3 regions of the Mesorhizobium sp. P160187 genome follow, and region 1 is predicted to be linked to each of the others. Evidence: predicted binding sites of a transcription regulator. Region 1 holds the regulator's gene; each other region holds the start of a gene.
What was found. The regulator PhoB, encoded in region 1, activates phosphate uptake and scavenging genes when phosphate is short. The targets are predictions, from matches to a motif close to TGTCATNNANCTGTCAT.
Positions count from the first base shown of each region.

Region 2: a site for PhoB is predicted at 834-850, ahead of olsB (l-ornithine N(alpha)-acyltransferase). Genes of this name have one in related genera too.
Region 3: a site for PhoB is predicted at 682-698, ahead of AC3CCE_RS30405 (RNA degradosome polyphosphate kinase). Genes of this name have one in related genera too.

Region 1 covers NZ_JBYMDX010000003.1:1,193,169-1,195,433, forward strand. Annotated here, with positions in the region: gene AC3CCE_RS09110 (ROK family protein) at 1-853, shown strand, start outside; gene phoB (phosphate regulon transcriptional regulator PhoB) at 884-1,573, opposite strand; gene phoU (phosphate signaling complex protein PhoU) at 1,590-2,265, opposite strand, start outside.
Region 2 covers NZ_JBYMDX010000003.1:812,810-815,074, forward strand. Annotated here, with positions in the region: gene AC3CCE_RS07245 (response regulator) at 1-739, shown strand, start outside; gene olsB (l-ornithine N(alpha)-acyltransferase) at 914-1,789, shown strand; gene AC3CCE_RS07255 (trimeric intracellular cation channel family protein) at 1,897-2,265, opposite strand, start outside.
Region 3 covers NZ_JBYMDX010000005.1:1,144,982-1,147,246, forward strand. Annotated here, with positions in the region: gene AC3CCE_RS30395 (FAD-dependent monooxygenase) at 1-354, opposite strand, end outside; gene AC3CCE_RS30400 (zinc-finger domain-containing protein) at 374-619, opposite strand; gene AC3CCE_RS30405 (RNA degradosome polyphosphate kinase) at 853-2,265, shown strand, end outside.

The DNA of each region.
Region 1 (2,265 bases):
ATGCGTAGCAATCGTCCGGCGGCGGCTTGAGGATCCCGACCTCGATGTCCAGAGCATCGCCCGCATTGCCATGGGCATCCAGGGCATCACCGATTCGCAGGCGCGCGCCATGCTGTGGTCGCCGATCACGCCACTGACCGACATTGCCTTCGCCGACATGTTGGAAGCGGAATTCGGCATTCCTGCCACCATGGAGAACGATTGCAACATGATGGCGGTGGCGCTGCAATGGCGCCAGCCCGAGCGCTACCGCGACAATTTTATCGCCATCCTCTTGTCGCACGGCATCGGCATGGGCCTGGTGCTGAAAGGCGAACTGTTCACCGGCACCCATTCCTCGGGCGGCGAGTTCGGCCACATGATCCACCGTCCGGGCGGCGCGCTCTGCCGCTGCGGGCGGCGCGGCTGCGTGGAAGCCTATGCCGGAAACTACGCCATCTGGCGGAGCGCCAAAATGATGGGCGAGGATGCCGAGCCGGTCGATATCGGCGACGCTGATATGCGCGCACTCGCCGCGCGCGCCCGCGAAACCGACGGCCCGGAGCGCGAAGCCTATCGCAAGGCCGGCGAGGCGCTCGGCTTCGGCCTCGGCAGCCTGTTTGCGCTGATCGATCCGGCACCCGTCGCCATGGTAGGCGTCAGCGCCGCCGCCTTCGACCTGATCGAACCGGCATTGCGCGAAGCGATCGCCCAGACCGCCGGCGGCCAGCACTCGAAATCGATCTCCTTCGACACCGAGCCCAACGAGCTGCCGCTGATCCGCGAAGGCTGTGCCATGCGCGCGCTCGGCTTCGTCGACCAGGAGATTTTCGCGCCGGGCATTCAGGCCAAATCCGGCAAGCATGTCGCCTGAATGGCCGGCAACGGCGCGACGCGCAGCATCCTAGTCTTCCCTGATCGCGTAGCCGGCGCCGCGAATGGTACGGATGACATCCGGCATGCGGCCGTTGTTGACCGCTTTGCGTAAGCGCCCGACATGCACGTCGACGGTTCGCTCGTCGATGTAGATCGTCTCGCCCCAGACATTGTCGAGCAGCTGGCTGCGCGAGAACACGCGGCCGGGATGGCGCATCATGAATTCGAGCAGCCGGAACTCGGTCGGTCCGAGCCTGATCTCGCTCTTCTTGCGGTAGACACGGTGCGACTCGCGGTCGAGCACGATGTCGCCGACCTTGAGCACGCTGGACAGCACTTCCGGCTTGGCCCGGCGCAGCAGCGCCTTCACGCGCGCCATGAACTCCGGCGTCGAGAATGGCTTGACCAGATAGTCGTCGGCACCGGTGGACAGGCCGCGCACGCGATCGCTTTCCTCACCGCGCGCGGTCAGCATGATGATCGGCAGCCGCTCGGTTTCGGGCCGCACTCTAAGCCGCCGGCAGAGCTCGATGCCGGAAACAGCCGGCACCATCCAGTCGAGCACCAGGAGATCGGGCACGTTTTCCTGCAGGCGGATCTCGGCCTCGTCGCCGCGTGTCACCACCTCGACCTGATAGCCTTCGGATTCGAGGTTGTAGCGGAGGAGCACGCCTAGTGGCTCCTCGTCCTCCACGACCATGATGCGTGGCGCGATCATAGGCAGTTCACCCTCATCAGGCCGGCGTGGCCATCGCCGTCTCGTCCTGCTTCGGACGATTGGCGGGCAATTGCTGGCCGGTCAGCACATAATACGCATTTTCGGCGATGTTGGTGACATGATCGCCGATGCGCTCAAGATTCTTGGCGCAGAACAAGAGATGCGTGCAGGCGGTGATGTTGCGAGGGTCTTCCATCATGTAGGTCAAGAGCTCACGAAACACGGACGTGTATTTGACGTCGATGCGCTCGTCGTCATTCCTGAGTTTTGCAAGCGCTGCCGCATCGGTGGCGGCATATTCCTCGACGACGCCTTGCACCTGGATCAGCACCAGTTGCGCCATGGCGTCGATGGAGTGCGAGAGGTCGCGCGGCGTGACGCTCAAGCCCACGGTGCCGACGCGTTTGGCGATGTTCTTGGCGAGGTCGCCGATGCGCTCGAGGTCGCCCGCCATGCGGATCGAGCCGACCACGGCGCGCAGATCGTTGGCCATCGGCTGGCGCTTGGCGATCAGCGTGATGGCGCGGTCGTCCAGTTCGCGCTGGCGCGCATCCATGATGGCGTCGTCGGAAACGACACGCTGTGCCAGCGCATTGTCCGAATTGAGCAGCGCCCTGGTCGAGCCGCTGACCATCGAGCCTGCCAGATCGCCCATGTCGCGGATCAGCTTGCTGATCTGCCCGAGCTCTTCA
Region 2 (2,265 bases), 380 kb from region 1:
CCATGGCGGCGCCGTCGACGTCGCCGCAACCGCTTCCCAGGCGACGCCCTTCGCCGAACATTGCGATGTGCTGTTGATCGACGCGGCCCTGGAGGACGGCGACGGCAGACTGCTCAAGCGCCTGCGCCAGAGTGGCTTTGCCGATTGCGAGGCGATCACGCTGATCGCGCCGACCGACCGCGGCATGCTTGGCGAATTCCGCACCAGCGGCTACGCCACCTTCCTGGCGAGGCCGGTGCGCGGCGAAACCCTGCTGCGCGTGCTGCTGACCAGTCATGCCCCTGCCTTGCCGCCGCCCAAGCCGGAAAAGACCGGCGCGTCCTCGCTTCGTGCCCATGGCGGGCGCCAGCAAGGTTTGTCGGTGCTGATCGCCGAAGACAACGACATCAACGCCATGCTTGCCCGCGCCACGCTTTTGAAGGCGGGACATCGCGTGAAAGTGGTCGGCAATGGCAAGGCCGCGGTCGAGGCGGTGACCGAAGCCGGGCTGAAAAATCGCTTCGATGTGGTGCTGATGGATTTGCACATGCCGGTGATGGACGGGCTGGACGCGATCGCCGCCATCCGCCGCCACGAAGAGGAAATGGCTGTGCCGCCGGTGCCAATCATGGTGCTTTCGGCCGACAGCCAGGAAAAGACCCGCCACGCCGTGCTCGCCCATGGCGCCAGCGGCTTCGTCACCAAGCCGCTCGATCCCGACGCGCTGGTCCATGCCGTCGAGGGCCAGGTGGCCGCCTGAAGCGACGCTGGAGAAATCCTCGCGTCACGTAGGTAGCCGAATGAAGGTTTTCGCCAGCCGACGAAGTATTGCCCGTCGCGCCGTATCACGGTACTGTCACAATCCTGTTGCACCTACACCGTATCCCCGTGCCAAGAGGGATGGCTCGAAGGAGAATCACTCGTGCATACAGTTATGCCGGAATGTGACACTCGGCCCAGCGCAGGCGGCGCTTTGCTCGCCGCGCGGAACGCCGATGCCGTCGCAACAGGCGCACCGCTGGGCCGTATCGGCAATCTCGAAGTGCGGCTTGCCCGCAATGAGGCCGAGATCGCCGCCGCGCAGGAAGTGCGCTACCGGGTGTTTTATGACGAGCTTGGCGCCAGGAAGGACCTGTTCCAGGCGCAGGACCGGCGCGACGCCGACCGCTTCGACCCGCTGTGCGACCATCTCCTCGTGCTGGACACTTCGATCTCCGGCCCCGAGCATCGCCGCATCGTCGGCACTTACCGCCTGCTGCGGCAAGAGATTGCGGCGACCGCCGGCGGCTTCTATTCCGAAGGCGAGTTCGAACTGACCAAGCTGATCGCCCGCCATCCCGGCCAGCGCTTCCTTGAGCTCGGCCGCTCCTGCGTGCTGCCGGAATACCGCTCGAAGCGCACCATCGAGGCGCTGTGGCAAGGCATCTGGGCCTACATCAACCACTATGAGATCGGCGTGATGACCGGTTGTGCCTCGTTCCCTGGCACGGTGCCGGCTGCGCATGCCGAGGCGCTCACCTACCTTGCCCATCACTGCCGGACCAACTCCGCCTGGGATGTGCGGGCGGTCTCCGGCCGCTATTGCTCGATGGATCTGATGCCGATCGAGGCAGTCAACGCCAAGGCGGCGATCGCGGCCATGCCGCCGCTGGTCAAGGGCTATCTGCGCGTCGGCGCCCGCATCGGCGACGGCTGCGTCATCGACCGTGAGTTCTCCACCGTCGATGTGTTCGTGGTGATGCCGGTCAAGGAAATCGGCGCCCGCTACGTCAACTATTATGGCGGGGAAGCGCAGCGCTTTGCGGCGTGAGGCAGTAGGCAGTAGGCAGTAGGCAGTAGTGAAGGCTGCCGCGAATTGCTGACTACCGACTATTCCCTATTCCCTATTCCCTATTCCCTATTCCCTATCCCCTCTCCCTACGGAATATCCTCCGGTCGCCGTCCCGGGCGGCTCTTGTAGGACGGAAAGGTCCAGCCGAATTTCAGCGCGCCGCCGCGCACCAGGAAAGCCGCGACGAAGCCGGCAATATCCGAGGCGAGCGGCGGCAGGCCGGCAAGATCGCCAAGTGTGTAGAGGCCGGCGCCCGCGAGTGCGGCGGTGACGTAGATTTCGGGCCTGAGCAGCACCGATGGCTCGCCGGCCAGCAGATCGCGCAGGATGCCGCCAAATGTGGCGGTCAACACGCCCATAACAACGGAGACGACCGGCGAGCCGGTGATGGCCAGCCCCTTGGCCGCGCCCATTACGGAAAAGGCCGCCAATCCGATGGCGTCGAGCCAGAGCAG
Region 3 (2,265 bases), on a different contig from region 1:
CAGCAGCGCTGCCTGCAGATCTGCGCGATGGGCGACAAGATAGGGCGACTGCCAGCGCGCTTCGGCGGCGTGCCCGAGCGGTACCCGCGCCAGTTCGCGCAGCGTCCCGGCGTCCTTGAGCACGACCGCTTCCGGCCGCAACGCTGCGGGCAGCAGTCGGTCGAGCACGCCGAGTTTTCCAAGAATGCGTGTTGCGTTGGGCGAAAGCTGGATGCCGGCGCCGGCCGCTTCGAGGTGCTGTGCCTGTTCGATAAGCTTTACCGGATAACCCCGTCCAGCGAAGGCAAGGGCAGCGGTCAGCCCGGCGATGCCGGCCCCGGCGATTATGACCTGCCGGGACCTGATGTCTTCCATCGGGCTTGTCGCGGAAGGATCAGGCGGCCTGGTCGATATAAAGGCAACCAGCCGGCAGCGTTTCCGTCGCCCTCAGCTTCGCCGAATAGCGGTAGAGCGTCGAGCAATACGGGCAGACCTTTTCATTGTCGTCGCCCATGTCGAGGAACACATGTGGGTGGTCGAAGGGCGGGTTGGCGCCGGTGCACATGAATTCCTTGACGCCGATGTCGATTGCCGGATGGCCCGCATCGTTCTGGAAATGGGGAATGGAACCGCCTGCCATCGTCGTCTCCTTGATCTCGTCGAAAAGCATCTGGAACATAACAGGCCTGTTTGCAAGATCGATGAAATGAAACTGTCGCAAAAGCCTGTCAGAGGATACGGTGAGCCGGTTAAGTGCATGTCCCTGAAATCGGAATGGTTTTCGCCGAAGGGCCATGCGTCACAAAAGCGTGTTAGAGGCATGGCACGTCCAGCGGCGCTCCAAGGGACGGTTGGCGGGGAAGAGCAGGAACCATGAACGAACTGAAGCCGGTGCAGAGCGAATTCATCAATGTCGAGGTGGCGAGCCCCGAGGGCGGCAACCCCGATCGGTTCGTCAACCGTGAGTTCTCCTGGCTGCAGTTCAACCGGCGTGTGCTCGAGGAATCACAGAACGAGCACCATCCGCTGCTCGAACGCGTCCGTTTCCTGTCGATTTCGGCCGCCAATCTCGATGAATTCTTCATGGTCCGCGTCGCCGGCCTTGCGGGCCAGGTGCGCGAAGGCATTGCGCTCAAGAGCCCCGACGGCCGCACGCCGGAGCAGCAGCTGGAACAATTGCTGCGCGAGGTCGAGCGGCTGCAGGAGGACCAGCAGAACAGCCTTTCGGCGCTGATGTTGCTGCTCAACAAGGAAGGCATTGAGAGCATCACCCGCGATGCACTGACCAAGGATGAAAAAGTCTGGCTGGAAGACCATTTCCAGGACCAGGTTTTCCCGGTGCTGACTCCACTGTCGATCGACCCGGCGCATCCGTTTCCGTTCATTCCCAATCTCGGCTTCTCGATGGCGCTGCAATTGCGCCATCGCAAGAATGGCGAGGAGATGAGCGCGCTTCTGCGCCTGCCGGTGGCGCTGAAGCGCTTCATCCGCCTGCCCGACCGCAAGCAGCACGTTCGCTTCATCCCACTGGAGGAGGCTGTCGGCCTCTATATCGGCAAGCTGTTCCCCGGCTATGAGGTCAAGGGTTCCGGCACCTTCCGCATCATCCGGGACAGCGATATCGAGGTCGAGGAAGAGTCGGAAGATCTCGTGCGCCTGTTCGAGACGGCGCTGAAGCGGCGCCGCCGCGGTTCGGTCATCCGCATCGAATTCGACAAGTCGATGCCCGGTGAATTGCGCGAGTTCGTCGCCGGCGAGCTTGGCGTCTCTTCGAGCCGCATCAGCGTTCTGACCGGCCCGCTGGCGCTCAGCCAGATTTCCGAGATCGTCGCCGTGCCGCGCGACGACCTGAAGTTCACCCCCTACAATCCGCGCTTTCCCGAGCGCATCCGCGAGCATGGCGGCGATTGTTTCGCGGCCATCCGCGAGAAGGACATCGTCGTCCACCACCCCTATGAATCCTTCGACGTGGTGGTCCAGTTCCTGCGCCAGGCAATGGCCGACCCGGAGGTGGTGGCAATCAAGCAGACGCTCTACCGCACCTCCAACGACAGCCCGATCGTGCGCGCCTTGGTCGACGCGGCCGAGGCCGGCAAGTCGGTGACCGCCCTGGTCGAGCTCAAGGCGCGCTTCGACGAGGAAGCCAACATCCGCTGGGCGCGCGACCTCGAACGCGCCGGCGTCCAGGTCGTGTTCGGCTTCCTCGAACTGAAAACCCATGCGAAAATGTCGCTCGTGGTGCGGCGTGAGGACGGCAAGCTGCGCAACTATGTACATCTCGGCACC